Regions from separate parts of the Rhodococcus triatomae genome, predicted to be linked through region 4. Evidence: riboswitches for the same ligand, from Rfam matches in the RefSeq annotation. Region 4 holds a riboswitch; each other region holds the start of a gene.

Region 1 (4,267 bases), 650 kb from region 4:
CGTGGACCAGAACTCCGTCCATGTCCATGAGGTAGGTCCAGCCGGGGCGTTCCTCGTCGTCCGTCACCCTGCCAGTATGCGCCGCAGACCCCGCCGGGCGCTGGCGGTGTGACCGGTCAGGCCAGCAGTCGCCACAACCCGACGATCACGGCACGCAGCGCGTTCGGGGACAGCTGACGAACCCCATGAGCACACCAATCCCCATCAACTGTGCCGCGGTGCCGATCAGGCTCAGCCCGAACACCTGGGGCGCCACGGACAGTCCGAGCCCGGACAGGAACAGCATCAGCGCGACTCGTCTGCCGAATCAGAACGTGCGATCCCAGGCGCTCCAGCGGGCGACACCTCGGCGGCACCGGTCCAGCTCGATCAGGGCGACACCCGGCGGGTCTTGCTTGGCTGTGGTCATCATTCCTCCACTGGTGTCAGGATCACGCCCATGTTCCTGACGGCGAGTACTGTGGGATCGTCGGGTACCACGATGTAGGCCGTACCCCCACCGGACGGCGCGTAGGCGAACCCGGTGTCGCGAAGCGCAGGCGGGAAGCTTGTAGAGCCGGCGTCGCAGTAGCGGTCGGGGCAGATCCCCACCCACGCCAGAGTGATCGCCCCGAATCCCTCGGTGACCGCGTATCGCCCCGGCTTGATGTCTTCGGGCACCTTCCACACGCCGGCAGTGCTGTACGGATCGTGCGGCGGGACCACCTCTCCCGTGTAGGCCGCTGTCGGTGGTCCGGATCCGGCATCGCTGCTGCTGCACCCGATCGTCAGCGCCAGGATCAGACCCAGTCCGAGCGCTCCGGCGACGATCCCCAGCCAGGCGCTGTTCTTCCTCATGTGGCCTTCTCCTTCTTCGGTGTGCGGTGGGTGTCGCAGACCCGGGCCTTCTTCTCGGTAGCGACGGACACCTCGGGGCACCCTTCGACGTGGCACGCCCGCTCGATGACCCACCGGTGGACGATGACGGTTCCATCGGAGAGGGCGGCTTCGACTTCGAGGCTGGTGACCTTCTGGTCGAACTTCCGAAAGATCCGCAGGTTCACGTCGACAGACGGAAAGTCGGCCCGGACGTAGTTGCAAGTCTGGCGGATATAGTCTTTCGCCTGCTGTTGGTCGACGCCTTCGAGATCGCATCCGAAATCTTCTTCGGGGCGATCACCGATCGTTTGAAACCAGCGAACCCGGGAGTCGAGTGGCATCGCGCTTCTCCTGTGTGACGGGCATCACAGAGCGTATCGTTCACCAGGTCGAAAGGGTTAGCCGTGAACGTGTGGAACTTCTGGGAAATCATCCTGACCTCGATCTCCGGGTGGTTTGCCAGCTGAGAAGTTATTCCTCAATGGTGATCACCATGAACGGCGTCCCGTTCTCGCGCAGCTCGGCGACGAGGGAGTCGGCGCCGGGCACGAGCTTGTCCTCGTGGACCAGGACTCCGTCCATGTCCATGAGGTAGGTCCAGCCGGGGCGTTCCTCGTCGTCCGTCACCCTGCCAGGGCGCTGGCAGTGTGACCGGTCAGGCCAGTAGTCGCCACAACCCGACGAGGCCGACGACCACGATCGTCGCTCGCAGTGCCGCGGGGGACAGTCGCCGCCCGTAGCGGGCGCCGAGGACCCCGCCGACCACCGATCCGACGGCGATGAGCCCGGCCGCCTGCCAGTTGATCCGGTCGCCCGCGACGACGATGTAGGCCGCCGCGGCCACGATGTTGACGACGAGCGCGAGCAGATTCTTCGCGGCGTTCATCCGCTGCACGGACTCGGGCAGGATCGCACCCATCACGCCCATGAGCAGGATGCCCTGGGCCGCGGTGAAATAGCCGCCGTAGACACCGACGGCGAAGGTGCCCACGGTGAGGAGCAGCAGCCGCGTCCGGGACAGCGGCAGATCCTCGCGGGCACCGACCCAACGCTGAATCCGCGGCTGCAACACCACCAGGACGAGAGCGACGACGAGTAGTGCGGGCACGACGCGCGCGAAGACCGTCTCCGGCAGGTGCAGCAGCAGCCACGCGCCGCCGAGTGCACCGAGCAGCGATGCCGGGATCTGCCACTTCAGTCGCGAGCCCTGACCGGCGAGCTCGCGCCGGTACCCCCAGGTTGCGGATATCCCGCCGGTCACGAGCCCGACGGCGTTCGACATGGTCGCGGTCACCGGCGGCACCCCGAACGCGACCAGGGTGGGAAACGTGATGAGGGTGCCGCTGCCGACGAGGGCATTGATCGCCCCGGCGCCGAGGCCGGCGAGCACGATCACCAGCGATTCCCACCAAGTCATCACAGCGACGTTACCGGCCCGTCCCGAGTAGGTGACGGACGGGTGAGAGGCCCATCGAACACCATTCGCGGCCCGTCGTCACGGTTTGAATTCACCCAGATTCTATCGGCTAAATCATTGCGGGAGTGAGTGTTTGACGAGTTGACGACCTGGCCGGCCGGGCCTAGAGTTCGGGTTGCCATCCAGAGCGACCGAGAGACCTGGCTCGTTGACGTCGCAGCAACCCTCCGGACTTCGCGCATTCGCCGCGGGGATTCGGGTGCGGGTGCTACCGCCGGGATCGATGGGAAGGAAATCGTTGTGAACTCTCGTGCGTGTTCGTGCGCCCGCCCCGCCGTGTCGGGGGTGTATTCGTGAAGTTCCTGCTGATGAGCCTGATCGTGCACAGGCCGGATCCGGTGACGGGCGAGAAGCAGTCCACCTCCGAGAGGCTGCGCGAGGTGGTCGATGCCGCCGTGCTCGCCGAGGAACTGGGATACGACGGGTTCGCGGTGGGTGAGCGGCACGAGCATCCGTTCCTGTCGTCGTCGCCGCCGGTCGTGCTCTCGAACATCGCGGCACGCACCGAGACCCTGGCGCTCTGGACCGCGGTCACCACGTTGAGCCTGCTGGATCCGGTGCGGGCGTTCGAGGACTACTCGACGCTCGACAACCTGTCCGGTGGTCGGCTGCAGCTGATCATCGGCAAGGGAAACGGCACCGCGCAGGCCGAGTTGTTCCACGTCACCCCGGACGACCAGTGGGAGCGCAATCGCGAGGGGTACGAGTTGCTGCGGCGGCTGTGGGAGAGCGAGGACGTCACCTGGACGGGACGTTTCCGTCCCCCGCTCGAGCACGCGGTGACTCTTCCGAGGCCGTTGCAACCGCGGCTGCGGATCTGGCACGGCAGCGCGACCAGCCGCGAGTCCGTGGACCTCGCCGCTCGGTACGGGGACCCGCTGTTCTCCGCCAACGTCACGAATCCGATCGAGCCGTACGCGGAACTCGTCCGGTACTACCGGGAGCGGTGGGTCCACTACGGCCACGACCCGGTCGACGCCCTCGTGGGAGCCGGTACCGCGGGCTTCCACGTGACCGAGAACTCGCAGGACGCGATCGACGCGTGGCGGCCGATCCACGCTGCCCAACTCGACTTCGCCCGCGGGCACGGACTGCCCGTCGTGTTCGAGACGGTCGAGGACTTCGTCGAGCGCAGTTCGGCTCTGATCGGGAGTCCGGAACAGGTGATCGACAAGGTGCACCGCTACCACGAGCAGTTCGGTCACGAGGTGATCCATCTCTCCGCCGAGCGCAACGGTCTGCCCGACAAGGAGCATCGCCGCGGCCTCGAGCTCTTCCAGTCGAGTGTGGCTCCGGTGCTGCGCCGGGACCTGCCGAGCCGGCCACTCGGGGCGGTCGGCCGATGACGAGCGAGGGCTTCACCGGAGCCTGGGCGCGCAGGCACGTCGACCTGGGCCGGCTGTCTGCGTCGATCTGTCGACGCTGACCCGCGTCTCGCCGCACCGTTCCCCCTTCCCGATCCTTCCCATCGAGATCACGGAGATCCCTGTGTCCCACACGTCCTTGCCGTCGCCGCTTCGCCGAACCCGCGTCGGAGGTGTCGTCGGCGTCGCGGTGCTGGCTGCGACCCTCGCCGCCTGCGGCGGAACCGATTCGGGAAGCGCCGCCGCCGGCCCCGCCCAGCCCGGTGGCACCCTGCGCTACGGCCTGTCCCAGGCTCCGACGTGCGCGGATCCCGCCCAGTCGGGAACCAACCAGACGATCTACGTCACGCGTCAGGTCGTCGATTCGCTCACCGACCAGGACCCGGACACCGGTGAGCTGACGCCCTGGCTCGCCGAGAGCTGGGAGGTGAACGAGGACGCCTCGTCCTTCACCTTCCGTCTCCGGGAGGGAGTCACGTTCAGTGACGGGACGCCGTTCACCGCCGACTCCGTCAAACGCACCTTCGACTCGATCGCCGACACGCTCACTGCCGCGAAGGCACCGCTC
Region 2 (4,267 bases), 710 kb from region 4:
GACGGAGCTCTGACCGAACAGATCCGGCCGGGCGGACCGGAACGCTCCGGCTCAGGACGCCAGTTCGCGTTCGCGCGGCGCCAGCCCGAAGCTACGCAACGCCTGATCGACGGCCTCCGATGTCGTGGTCAGGCCGCGGCTCTCCAGCCACGGCAAGGTGGTGTCGACGACCTGCTCGAGCACCCCGGGAAGGGTGAGCGGAAGCAGGGTGACGCCGTCCGCGACACCGGCTGCGGTGATGTCGGCGATCAGCCCGGCGAGACCGAGCGGAGTGCCGACGTACTGCAGCGAGACGGGGGTGCGCGGTGCGCCCCATTCGGAGTCCAACCGGGCCAGTTCCCTGCGGGCGCTGCGCGCGTCCGCCGCGATGAGGACCTCGAGATCGACGAGGACGGTGACGTCGTCGGGGTCCCGCCCGTCGTCGGCGAGTTCGGTGCGGATGCGGGCTCGTTCGATCTGAGCCTCACGCAGGTCGGCTGCCCGGATCCGCACGACGTGGCGCGGGTAGGCGGACAGGTCGAGACGTTCGCTCTCGGCGACGGGAACAGTGAGGTCGAGCCAGTAGTCCGGGCCGATCACCGGACGGGTGCCGACGGCCGATGCCGAGGCGGGATGGTGACCGGAGCCCGCCAGCTCCACTGCGACGTGCAACTGGCGGAGCGAGGTACGGGTACGGAGAGAGGTGTGCGACATGGGGATTCCTCGAGGAATGTGTAGGTGAACGACGCTGACGGAAAATCGGTCAGTTCGGACACATACCCGACGAGGTACGGCACAGATCCACGTGCCGACGGCACCACAGAGCGCGCTCCGCGCTCTCGGTCCGTGATGTCATGCGGCCCATGCTAGCGCGTTTCGCCGCCGGTGGGAGTGCCGCCGGTCACCCGCTCGGCACCGTCGTGCGCGCCGCCGCGGGTCGCCAGTTCGGCGAGGGCGTCGACCAGCCGCCGCACGTCCTCCGACCCGGTGCCCAGCCCCAGGCTGGCACGCACCGCGCCGCCCGGCAGGCCGAGCCGATTCAGGACGGGGTGCGCGCAGAACCTGCCGTCGCGGACTCCGATCCCGTGGTCGGCCAGGTAGGCGGCCACCTCGCGCGGCGCGACGCCGTCGACGGTGAAGGTGACGATCCCGACAGAGTCCTCGGCATCACTCCACAGCCGGAGCAGACGCACACCGTCGATGCAGCGCAATCCCTCGGTGAGCTGCGCGGTGAGTGCCGCCTCGTGCCGGGTGATCTCGTCGAACCCGATATCCGTGAGGGCCTCGCAGGCCGCCGCGAGTCCGGCCGCACCGAACAGGTTGGGCGTGCCCGCCTCGTGCCGGGCCGGCGACGCCGCCCACTCGGTGTGGTCCAGGGTCACGTCGCGGACGGCACCCCCGCCGGCGAGATACGGCGCCGCGGCATCGAGCCAGTCACGCCGACCCACCAGCACGCCGGCACCGAACGGTGCGTAGAGCTTGTGTCCGGAGAAGGCGAGGTAGTCGATCCCGCTCGCCGCCAGGTCGATCCGACGATGCGGAGCGAGTTGGGCAGCGTCCACCAGGATGCGGGCACCGCAGGCGTGGGCGATCTCGGCCAGCCGTGCCACCGGGAGGATCTCGCCGGTGACGTTGGAGGCGCCGGTCACCGCGAGCAGAGCGGCCGGGCGGGAGCAGAGTTCGCCGACCAGGGAGCGGATCGTCTCCTCGATCGTGTCGGAGGCGACCACCACCCGGGAGTTCTTCCACGGCAGCAGGTTCGCGTGGTGTTCGACGTCCAGGACGACGACGTCACCGGGCACGCACGCCGCCAGCAGGTTGAGCGAGTCGGTGGTGTTGCGGGTGAAGACGACGACGTCGTCGCCGGGGCCTCCCCCGGTGCGGGCACCGACGAACTCCGCGACCGCGACGCGGGCCTGCTCGTAGGCGTCGGTCGACACCTGCGACGCGTATCCGGCGCCGCGGTGCACGCTGGCGTAGGTGGGGACCAGTTCCCCGATCCGGGCGCCGACCTGCGCCAACACCGGGGCACTGGCCGCGTAGTCGAAGTTCGCGTAGCGGCACTGTGCGCCACTCGGGAGCGGCACACAGGTGCCCGAGACCTCGGCGAGCGGGGCGATGTCGGTGGTGCAGCGATCCAGTACAGCAGTCATGTCGAAATCCCTCGTGGTCAGGGACTCGTCGGGAACGGCAGCGCCCACGGAAATGGGACGTGGATCACCTCGGAGTCCGCGCTTGCCGGGCTCTGCTGAGCCGCAGCCAGGTCGTCACCCGGAGCACCCCACCGCGGAGGAGGGTTGCCGACCAGCGAGCCGGGGCTTGATGCTGGTACTCATGACCTGTGAGAGAGGTTGGCAGAAGTCCGGCGCGCTGTCAAACCCCCCGTCCGCTCACTCGCGGCTCACCTCGGCCAGGCGGCGTTCCAGGAATCGCCGCCGATTCTCGTTCACCGTTCCGGCGATCGCGTTCCGGTAGTGCACTCGCGACTCCTCGAGCCGTCCGGCGCGGCGCAACAGGTCCGCACGGACGGCGGACATCGCGTGCGCGGGTAGCGGTGAACGCGCCGACTCCAACCGGTCCACCTCCGCGACTCCCGCCTCAAACCCGTCCCGAAACCCCAGTGCCACAGCCCTGTTCAGTCGAACCACCGCCGAGTCGCCGTAGCCGAGGAGTGCGTCGTACGCGTCGACCAGCGCCGCCCAGTCGGTCGATTCCCACGACGGCGCGAGGGCGTGCACCGCGGCGATCCGGGCCTGCGCACCGTAGCGCCCGGCACCACGGCGCGACGCCGCTCGCAGACAGGCGATCGCGGCACCGATCTCGGCCCGGTCCCACCGGCTGCGGTCCTGCTCTTCCAACGGGACGACGTCACCGCGGACGTCCACCCGCTGACCGCGACGACTGTCCTGGAACTGTATGAGCGCGAGGAGCGCCCACGCCTCGGATTCGTCCGGCATCAACTCGCACAACAGTTTTCCGAGCCGGATCGCCTCGTCACACAGCTCGTCGCGCACGAGGACCGTTCCGGCGGTGGCGGCGTATCCCTCGGTGAACACGAGGTGGATACACGCCAGAACCTGCTCCGTCCGTTCCGGCAGCTGGTGATCGGGCGGCACCCGGAACGGTATCGACGCCTCGCGAATCTTGGCCTTGGCACGGCTGATCCGCTGCGCCACCGAACTTTCCGCGGACAGCAGGAGCCGGCCGATCTCCCCCGTCCCCAACCCGCACACCAGTCGCAGTGTCAGCGCCACCTGTGAGGCCGGGGACAGCGCAGGATGCGCGCAGGTGAACAGCAGGCGCAACTGGTCGTCGCGGACGGTCCATCCCGGCTCCGGTTCGGGGTCGGGGGCGGGCCACATCGTCATCGCTTCCCTCTCCCGGCCCGCCCTCCCCGATTCCCGGCGGAGGCGGTCGAGAGCGCGGTTGCGTGCCACTGTCGTGATCCACGCACCGGGCCGCTCCGGCACACCTGTCTCCGGCCACCGGCGGACCGCCTCGGCGAACGCCTCCTGCACGGCGTCCTCCGCCAGGGACAGATCGCCGCACATCCGGGTGACCGCACCCACCGACCGCCCGAACTCCTGCCGGAAGATCCGAGCCGGATCCGGGTCGCCGGAAGGCAGACGACTCCCGCCCGTGCCCATCGCCTCACCCGGTCTCGTCGACGATTCGGCGCAGTTCCACACAGCCCCGTTCGCCCAGCGGGATCCGAGAGGCGAGGGACACCGCCGTGTCGCGGTCCGGCGCCCGGAGCACGTACAGGCCGTTGGCCACCTCGACCGATTCGGTGTAGGGGCCGTCGCTGAGCAGCAGTTCCCCGTCCCGCACGCTCGCCGTGGTTGCCGCGCGTGGTGGGTACACCGCGCCGCCGCCTCGGATCGCGTCGCCGGCCCACTCCCCGAACTCGCGGTGTTCGGCTGCCCCGCGCTCCCACTCGGCGGTGCCCGGCGGGGTGGCGTCGGCCGCCGGTTCCCGGATCAGCGCCAGCCACAGCCCCGACGTGTCCGAGGCCGGCGACCACTCCGCCAACGGCCACACCTCGGTGTGCCCCGAGGCCGTGTCCGGGATGGCCCGGACCAGCTCCAGCACCGAATCGAGGTCGTCGGCCTCGAGGACGTAGAAGCCACCGATCACCTCGGCCAGTTCGGCGAACGGGCCGTCCGTCACCAGTCGCCCGTGCCCGTCGTTCCGGATCGTCACCGCCTCGGACGTCGGGTGCAGGGCGCCACCGCCGACGATCGCGGACTGCGACTGCTCCCAGAACGCCTCGTGCCGGGCCACCGAG
Region 3 (4,267 bases), 1.2 Mb from region 4:
CCGGACCTGGTGCCCGTACAAGGGCGAGGCCACCTACTTCGACGCCCACGTCGGCCGCGGGGTGCTGCGCGACGTCGCCTGGAGCTATCCCACCCCGTTCGACGAGTCGCGGGCGATCACCGGGCTCGTGGCGTTCTACCAGGAGAAACTGGACGTGCGTCTCGAACGTCGGTAGACGTCGTCGGACACGGCGAACGGGCGGCTCCGCGGGCAGCGGCATCGCCGCGCCGGGAACCGCCCGTCCGTGGTGCGCTATCGGTTCGAGAGCGCCTTCTGCAGATTGACGTCGAGTGCTCCCAGGAACTCCTCGGTGGTGAGGTAGCCCTGGTCGCCGCCGACGAGCATCGCGAGATCCTTCGTCATCTGCCCGCCCTCGACGGTCCGGATGACGACGTCCTCGAGATCCTGGGCGAACCCGCGCACCTCGGGGGTGTTGTCGAGCTTGCCGCGGTGGTCGAGGCCACGGGTCCAGGCGAAGATCGACGCGATCGGGTTGGTCGACGTCGGCTTGCCCTGCTGGTGCTGACGGAAGTGGCGAGTGACGGTGCCGTGTGCGGCCTCCGCCTCGCAGGTCTTGCCGTCCGGAGTCAGCAGCACCGATGTCATCAGACCCAGCGAACCGAAGCCCTGGGCGACGGTGTCCGACTGGACGTCGCCGTCGTAGTTCTTGCAGGCCCAGACGTAGCCACCCTCCCACTTGAGCGCAGAGGCGACCATGTCGTCGATGAGGCGGTGCTCGTAGGTGAGCCCCGCAGCATCGAACTCGGCCTTGAACTCGGTCTCGTAGATGTGCTGGAAGATGTCCTTGAACGCACCGTCGTACGCCTTGAGGATCGTGTTCTTCGTCGACAGGTAGACCGGGTAGTTCTGCTGCAGGCCGTAGTTGAGCGACGCGCGAGCGAAGTCCTCGATGGACTTGGTGAAGTTGTACTGCCCCTGGACGACGCCACCCGCCTCGGGGAAGTTCACCAATTCGTGCTCGATCGGCTCGCTGCCGTCCGCGGGGGTGTACGTGATGGTCACCGTGCCCGGTCCGGGGACCTTGAAGTCGGTGGCGCGGTACTGGTCGCCGAATGCGTGACGGCCGATGATGATCGGCTTGGTCCAGCCGGGAACCAGGCGCGGGACGTTGGAGATGATGATCGGCGCACGGAAGATCGTGCCGCCGAGGATGTTGCGGATGGTGCCGTTCGGGGACCGCCACATCTTCTTGAGGCCGAACTCCTCCACCCGGGCCTCGTCGGGGGTGATGGTCGCGCACTTGACACCCACACCGTGCTGCTTGATGGCGTTCGCGGCGTCGACCGTCACCTGGTCGTCGGTGGCGTCGCGGTACTCGATGCCGAGGTCGTAGTAGTCGAGATTCACATCCAGATACGGATGGATGAGCTTGTCTTTGATGAACTGCCAGATAATGCGTGTCATCTCGTCGCCGTCGAGTTCTACGACGGTGCCCTCAACCTTGATTTTGGACATGGGTGCTTCGCGTCCTCCTGAGTTTCCTGGGTCGCTGTAGGAAGTTTCCCTGGTTGCACGACCACGAACGCACTTTGTGGGTGAGTCCGCGAACGATTCGATTATCAAAGCTAGCCGGTCGGGGTCGACCTCGGCGAGACCGGTCCCAAACAAGACAAGCGTACTGCTATGTCCGGAAACTTCAACCGGCGGGGCATGGAACAGGTTACTACCAATGGGTAACTTTCCGCAGATGGAAGGCGTGTTCGGTGCCGGTTCGGGCGCTCGGTCGACAGCGGTTAAGATCGACGGAGGTCATGAGCGTCAGCATCGAGCCCCGGCTGGCTGGCCGGCAACCCTCCACCGCGGTGGGGTGCCCCGGGTGATGACCTGGTTCCCCGATCACAGGGTCGGGAGACAAGCGCGGATCCACGTGGAGGTGTCAGCCATGAGTTGCCCGTCGGCCCCGAATTGCCTGTCGGCACCGCATCGCCTGTCGATACCGCATCGTCTGTCGACACCGCATTGCTCGCCGTGGACGAATTGCCACTGTCGTAGGTAGTCGCCAGTCCAGACCACTGCAGGCAGCCGCACGACGCGCACCCACCCCGGAGCATTCACCATGACCGAGAACTGGTCGTTCGAGACCAAGCAGATCCACGCCGGACAGACCTCCGACGCCACCACCAAGGCCCGGGCGCTGCCGATCTACCAGACCACCTCGTACACGTTCGACAACACCGATCACGCGGCGGCGCTGTTCGGGCTGGCGGAGCCGGGCAACATCTACACCCGCATCATGAACCCCACCCAGGACGCGGTCGAACAACGCATCGCCGCCCTCGAAGGCGGAGTCGCGGCACTGTTGCTCGCGTCCGGACAGGCAGCGGAGACCTTCGCGATCCTCAACATCGCCGGATCCGGCGACCACGTCGTCTCGAGTCCGCGGCTCTACGGGGGCACCTACAACCTCTTCCACTACACGCTGCCGAAGCTCGGCATCGAGGTCTCGTTCGTCGACGATCCCGACGATCTCGACCAGTGGCGCGCGGCCGTCCGACCGAACACCAAGGCGTTCTACGGCGAAACCGTCTCGAACCCGATGAACGACGTACTCGACGTCCCCGGGATCGCGGAGGTCGCGCACGCGCACGGGCTGCCGCTCGTCGTGGACAACACCGTTCCCACGCCGTACCTGATCCGTCCGCTCGAGCTCGGTGCGGACATCGTGGTCCATTCGGCGACCAAGTACCTCGGCGGACACGGCACCGCGATCGCCGGGGTGATCGTCGACGGCGGCACCTTCGACTGGACGGTCCGGGACGAGGAAGGCCGGGACCGATTCCCCGGCTTCACCCACCCGGACCCGAGCTATCACGGAGTGGTCTTCGCCGAGCTCGGGCCTCCCGCGTTCGCGCTCAAGGCCCGCGTCCAGTTGCTGCGCGATCTCGGCTCCGCGGTCTCACCGTTCAACGCGTTCCTCATCAGCCAGGGCATCGAGACCCTCAGCCTCCGCATGGAGCGTCACATCGCCAACGCTCAGGCCGTCGCGGAGTTCCTCGAAGGGCAGGCCCAGGTCACCTCGGTGAGCTACGCCGGGCTCGAGTCGTCACCGTGGCACGCACGCGCACTCGAGCTCGCCCCGAAGGGCACCGGCGCGATCGTCGCGTTCGAACTCGCCGGCGGGCTGGAGGCAGGCAAGCGATTCGTCGACGCCTTGACGCTGCACAGCCACGTCGCCAACATCGGGGACGTGCGTTCGCTCGTCATCCACCCGGCATCCACGACACATTCGCAACTGTCCGCGCAGGAGCAACTCGCAGCAGGCGTCACCCCCGGCCTGGTGCGCCTGGCGGTCGGGATCGAGGGCATCGACGACATCCTCGCCGATCTGCGTTCCGGACTGACGGCGGTCGGATCTTGACGGCGACATCGGTGCACGAGCTGCTGCTTCCCGACGGCCGGCTGAGCACCGTCGACATCGGCCCGGTCGAACTCGAGAGCGGATCCACCGTCGAGTCCGTGTCGCTCGCGGTCCAGCGCTGGGGCGAGCTCTCCCCCACCCGCGACAACGTGGTGCTGGTCGAGCACGCGCTGACCGGCGACTCCCACGTCGTCGGACCCGCCGACGACGTCCACCCCTCCCCCGGATGGTGGGAGGGCATGATCGGCCCCGGCGCGCCGGTCGACACCGACGAGTGGTGCGTCGTGGCCGTCAACGTCCTCGGCGGCTGCCGCGGATCCACCGGCCCCGGCTCGCTCGCACCGGACGGCCGTCCCTACGGCAGCCGATTCCCGTACACGTCGATCCGCGACCAGGTCACGGCCGAGCGCATCCTCGTCGATCTCCTCGGGATCGACCGGCTCGCGGCGGTGGTCGGCGGCTCGATGGGCGGCATGCGCGCGCTCGAGTGGGCCGTCACCCACCCCGACCGGGTCTCGGCCGCGCTCGTGGTGGCCGTCGGCGCCCGGGCCACCGCGGACCAGATCGGCACCCAGACCACCCAGATCGCGGCGATCACCGGGGACCCGGACTGGCAGGGTGGCGACTACTACGGCACCGACCGCGCGCCCCGCGTCGGGCTCGGCATCGCACGCCGGATCGCGCACCTGACGTATCGCACCGAGCACGAACTGGACAGCAGGTTCGCGAATTCCGCCCAGGACGGCGAGGATCCCTGGGACGGCGGTCGCTACTCCGTGCAGAGTTACCTCGAATACCAGGCCGACAAGCTCGTGAGCCGTTTCGACCCGGGGACGTACGTCCTGTTGAGCGAGGCGATGAACCGACACGACGTCGGCCGTGGTCGCG
Region 4 (4,267 bases):
GTCGAACAGGATCACCGTGGGCCGTAGGGCGAGAGCCCGCGCGATGGCGACTCGTTGCTGCTGTCCGCCGGAGAGCTGGCGTGGATAGTCGTGTGCCTTGTCGGCAACGCCGACTCGCTCGAGGAGGGCGATCGCCTCGCGCTCGACATGGTCGCGCGGCCGACGCTGTGCGGATACGGGTGCCTCGACGACATTCTCGAGAACGGTCAGGTGTGGAAAGAGATTGAAGTTCTGGAAGACGAACCCGATCCGTGACCGTTGGCGGAGGATCTCCGTCTCGCGCAGTTCGTGGAGCTTGTTGCCTCGCCTGCGGTACCCGATCAGGTCGCCGCCCACGCGGATCGTGCCCCGGTCCACCTTCTCGAGGTGGTTGAGCGTGCGCAGGAGAGTGGATTTCCCCGATCCCGAGGGCCCGAGAATGACCGTGACCTCTCCGGTTCCCACCTGGAGGTCGACGCCGTCGAGAACCTTCAGGGAACCGAAGGACTTGTGTACCCCGCGCACGTCGACAGCGAGCGCCGGGGCGGCGGCAGTGGAAGGGGCGGTGCTCTTCTCGTCCGTCATCGCGTGCCACCTCCCCGCGGGAGGGCGGGGCCGCGCTCGGCGATCTCGGCGAACCGTGCCCGGATCTTCTGTAGCGGGGTCATCGGGAGAGCCCGCGCCGAGCCCCGGGCGTAGTGGCGCTCGACGTAGTACTGGACGACGGAGAGTGCGGTGGTGAGGATGATGTACCAGACGGTCGCCACCATGAGGAGGGGGACGACGCGCCCGTTTCGTCCGAAGATCACCTGGACCTGATAGAACAACTCGGCGATGGCCATCGTGGACACGATCGACGTGCCCTTGAACAGGCTGATCACTTCGTTGGCTGCGTTCGGGAGGATGGACCGCATCGCCTGGGGAAGCACGATTTTCAGGAACTGCCTGCGGCGCGGAATGCCGAGTGCCTTGGCTGCTTCCACCTGCCCGGGATCGACGGAGATGATCCCGCCGCGAATGATCTCCGCGGAGTAGGCGGCCTGATGCAGGGCGAGACCGATCACTGCGGCGGTGAACCCGGAGATCACTCCGCCCACCTCGAACTCGAAGAATGCCGGTCCGAAAGGTATACCTACCGAGAGTGTTTGGTACAGGTAGGCGATGTTGAACCAGAACAGCAACTGGACGATCAGCGGGATCGATCGGAAGGCCCAGATGTAGAGCCAGGAAATCGTCTGCAGGACAATGCTGCTCGACAGGCGCCCGAGGGCGACGAGCACGCCGAGACCGAATCCGAGAAGCGTTCCCCACACCGTGAGCTTGACCGTCATCCACAGTGCGCGCAGCACGGAATCGGCGGTGAAGTACTCCGCGAACGTGGGCCAGTCCCATCCCGGGTTGGTGGCGAGACCGTGGACGAACTGCGCCCCGAGCACCAGGACCAGCGCGCTGAGCGCCCAGCGCCAGGGGTGCCGGGTCCGGGCGACGACGAGGTCCGCGTCGCCTCGAGTGACACCGTGATCCGCGCGGGTCTCGGTCGGGGCGCTCATGTCGGAACACCAGAGTGGGCAGGCATCGATCCAGGCCTTTCGGGGTCAGACGATCGCGAGTCGTTCCATCGGTCCCGGCGGTAGCACCCGCACCCGAGAACGGGAGGGTTGCTGCGGCGTCGACGAGCCAGGTCTCTCGGCCGCTCTGGATGGCGTTCCGAACGCTAGACCAGCATCGGGTGGCACGTCGACAATTTGAATCAGCCTGGTGTCCAAACCGAAGCCGCACGTCGCATGCGAAACGACCCCGACCCGGTGGGGGTCGAGGTCGTTTCGGTTGGGGTGGAGCGGGTGTCAGCTCCCGTTTCTGATCACCTGGGTGATGATGTCGGCGATGAATCCACTCGGGTCGTTGATGATCGACGATCCGGACGACCCGTTGGCGATGGGTCCGGACGAGCCGAATCCGGCGCCCTCGACACTGCCGACGACGGCCTCGCCGGCATTCTTGCCGCGAATCGTCGTGCAGACTCCGATCGGATTCCAGGTCTGTTCGCCCCAGAGATCCGGTGTCATGGCGGCGCCGCTGTCGTGCACGGTGCCGACCTGTGCGTTGGCCGGAACCCGGTAGGTGATCTCGAAGACCGCCCGGTTGCTGCCATTGATGAGCCAGCCCAGCCCGGAGCTCACCGACGCCTTGCGGGTGTCCACGTTCACCGCCGGTGTGACGGCGGATCCGTTGACCGTGGCGGATTCGACGACGAATCCGGGCGGCGAATAGTCGGCGATTCCGCGCAGCAGCGGTGGGACACCCCTGGCCGTGGACACCGTCGTCCGGTAGGTGACGGTGCCGCCCGGCGCGACCGTGCCGTCGCCGAGGACCTCCTTGGTCAGCTGGATCCCGACCAGTCCTGCCGCCCCGTTCTGTACCCGGGTGGCGGAGGTTCCGCACGCCGTGTCGGCGGCGGCGACACCGCTTCCGACGGCGAGACCGCCGGTGAGAAGGGCCGCGACGGACAACGCCGCGGCACCCCGGCGGAGGGGTGAGAGGGCGCGTTGAGCTGAGGACATGAACGACTCCGTTCGATGAGCGAGATCACCCCCGGCCCCGCGCCGGAAGTGAGGTGTGTCACATCACAGAGTATTTATACGGACACTTGTTCAACTGCACAAGTCCTGGCTCCGCAAGGTGTGCCTGCTGCGGGTTGCCGGTCTCCTGCCTGGGGAAATGCAGGGGGTCTTCGCGTGGAGGTACGGAAGGGGCCGGCTCAGTAGCCGGGTACGCGGAGAATCCGGAGCACCAGATCGGCGTTGATGTTGCCGAGTTCGTCGGGAGTGAACTCGCCGTCCGGCCGATACCAGCGGCAGATGTCGGCACACAGCGACATGATCGCCAGGCCTGCGACTCGCGGATCGTCCACCAGGAAGTCGCCACGATCGATTCCCGCCTGCAACTCGCGCAGTGTCACGAGGCGGATCTGCCGTCGGATCTCCGATACCGCCTCGCGGTGCTCGGGGGTGAGATGCCGGCGTTCGTACTGCGCGATCCGGGCCCGCTGGTACTTCGTGGCGTGTACCTTGCTGAACTCCCTGACCAGCGCCCGGATCCGATCGACCGGCTCGGTGTGGGCCTCGACCGCGTCCGTGACGATCGCGAGTGAGCGTTCGGTGGATCGAAGGATGAGCCGGAACAGCAACTCTTCCTTCGATGGGAAGTGCACGTAGAGCGCCGCCGGACTCATGCCCGCGCGGGTGGAGATGTCGCGGGTACGGGTGGCCTCGTATCCCACATCGGAGAACAGGTCGGTGGCCGCCCGCAGTAGCCGGTCCTCGGAGCTCGCCTCCTCGGAGGTCTCCGGTGCCGATCCCGTGGAGGTGGTGTCGGCAGGTGTTGCTCCCATCGTGATCCTCTCCCCGCGTACGTAGGTCGCCGCACCGCCGCCGATGCACCTCGCACACTACCTGCGGTGTCGATTCGTGATTGACATCACAACCTACGTCGAGCACACTAAGCAAGCGCTCACCCACCTGAGGCGAGTGTCAACTCTCTGTATGCGGAGCGTGTCCCGAGACGAGGAGTGACCCCATGTCCGAACCCGAACCGGACTCGAGCGAATCGGTTTTTCGCGTTGTCTTCGATCACCGTGGCCTTCGGCGGCATCGTCGCCCTGTCCGACGTCAGCGTGTCCGTACGGCCCGGCGAGGTCCTGGGCGTGATCGGTCCGAACGGCGCGGGCAAGACCACCCTGTTCAACGTCGCGTGCGGATTCGTGACCCCGAAATCCGGGACGGTCACCCGGTTCGGACGGGCGATTCCCCGGCACCGCCCGCACGGGCTGGCCGCGCTGGGAATGGGGCGCACACTGCAGGGGCTCGGACTCTTCGATCGGATGACCGTGCTGGACAACGTGATGATCGGTGCGGACCGCCTCGCCAGGGCCGGGTTCTTCACCGGCCTCCTCGGCCTGCCCGCCGGTGCGGCGGACGACCGCGCGGTGCGTGAACGGGCGATGGAGGTGCTCACCGAGCTGCGGGTGGACGCCTACGCGGACCGACTGCCTCCGAGCCTGCCCTACGCGGTGCGCAAGCGCGTCGCCCTCGCGCGGGCGCTGGTGGGCCGCCCCAGCCTGTTGCTGCTGGACGAGCCTGCGTCCGGACTGTCGGGTGACGAGATGGACGAGCTCGGTGAGCTCATCCGCGGTCTCACCGAGTCGATGTCGGTGATGCTGGTCGAGCACCACATGGATCTCGTGATGAGTGTGTGCGACCGCCTCGTCGTACTCGATTTCGGCAAGGTG

Evidence for each region. A riboswitch is a leader RNA that binds a small molecule or an ion and turns the genes downstream of it on or off. The one in region 4 is predicted to bind S-adenosylmethionine.
Region 1: it holds a riboswitch for S-adenosylmethionine, as region 4 does, so the genes downstream of both, G4H71_RS14490 (LLM class flavin-dependent oxidoreductase) here and G4H71_RS11300 (amino acid ABC transporter permease) in region 4, are expected to answer to the same signal.
Region 2: it holds a riboswitch for S-adenosylmethionine, as region 4 does, so the genes downstream of both, G4H71_RS07975 (aminotransferase class V-fold PLP-dependent enzyme) here and G4H71_RS11300 (amino acid ABC transporter permease) in region 4, are expected to answer to the same signal.
Region 3: it holds a riboswitch for S-adenosylmethionine, as region 4 does, so the genes downstream of both, G4H71_RS17390 (bifunctional o-acetylhomoserine/o-acetylserine sulfhydrylase) here and G4H71_RS11300 (amino acid ABC transporter permease) in region 4, are expected to answer to the same signal.

The regions. Positions count from the first base shown of each region.
Region 1 covers NZ_CP048814.1:3,060,162-3,064,428, forward strand. The annotation lists gene G4H71_RS14460 (HAD-IIA family hydrolase) at 1-28, opposite strand, end outside; gene G4H71_RS14465 (hypothetical protein) at 146-286, opposite strand; gene G4H71_RS14470 (hypothetical protein) at 409-837, opposite strand; gene G4H71_RS14475 (hypothetical protein) at 834-1,199, opposite strand; partial or broken gene G4H71_RS14480 (HAD-IIA family hydrolase) at 1,342-1,446, opposite strand; gene G4H71_RS14485 (sulfite exporter TauE/SafE family protein) at 1,514-2,275, opposite strand; SAM riboswitch class I at 2,451-2,565, shown strand; gene G4H71_RS14490 (LLM class flavin-dependent oxidoreductase) at 2,629-3,681, shown strand; gene G4H71_RS14495 (ABC transporter substrate-binding protein) at 3,824-4,267, shown strand, end outside.
Region 2 covers NZ_CP048814.1:1,700,821-1,705,087, forward strand. The annotation lists gene G4H71_RS07965 (flavin reductase family protein) at 1-13, shown strand, start outside; gene G4H71_RS07970 (LLM class oxidoreductase) at 52-693, opposite strand; gene G4H71_RS22875 (putative leader peptide) at 743-844, opposite strand; gene G4H71_RS07975 (aminotransferase class V-fold PLP-dependent enzyme) at 846-2,132, opposite strand; SAM riboswitch class IV at 2,206-2,319, opposite strand; gene G4H71_RS07980 (RNA polymerase sigma factor) at 2,370-3,626, opposite strand; gene G4H71_RS07985 (YciI family protein) at 3,631-4,267, opposite strand, start outside.
Region 3 covers NZ_CP048814.1:3,647,471-3,651,737, reverse strand. The annotation lists gene G4H71_RS17400 (DUF427 domain-containing protein) at 1-175, shown strand, start outside; gene G4H71_RS17395 (NADP-dependent isocitrate dehydrogenase) at 253-1,476, opposite strand; SAM riboswitch class IV at 1,769-1,885, shown strand; gene G4H71_RS17390 (bifunctional o-acetylhomoserine/o-acetylserine sulfhydrylase) at 2,078-3,379, shown strand; gene metX (homoserine O-acetyltransferase MetX) at 3,376-4,267, shown strand, end outside.
Region 4 covers NZ_CP048814.1:2,407,795-2,412,061, forward strand. The annotation lists gene G4H71_RS11295 (amino acid ABC transporter ATP-binding protein) at 1-564, opposite strand, end outside; gene G4H71_RS11300 (amino acid ABC transporter permease) at 561-1,529, opposite strand; SAM riboswitch class I at 1,592-1,685, opposite strand; gene G4H71_RS11305 (hypothetical protein) at 1,824-2,540, opposite strand; gene G4H71_RS11310 (TetR/AcrR family transcriptional regulator) at 2,738-3,370, opposite strand; gene G4H71_RS11315 (ABC transporter ATP-binding protein) at 3,599-4,267, shown strand, end outside.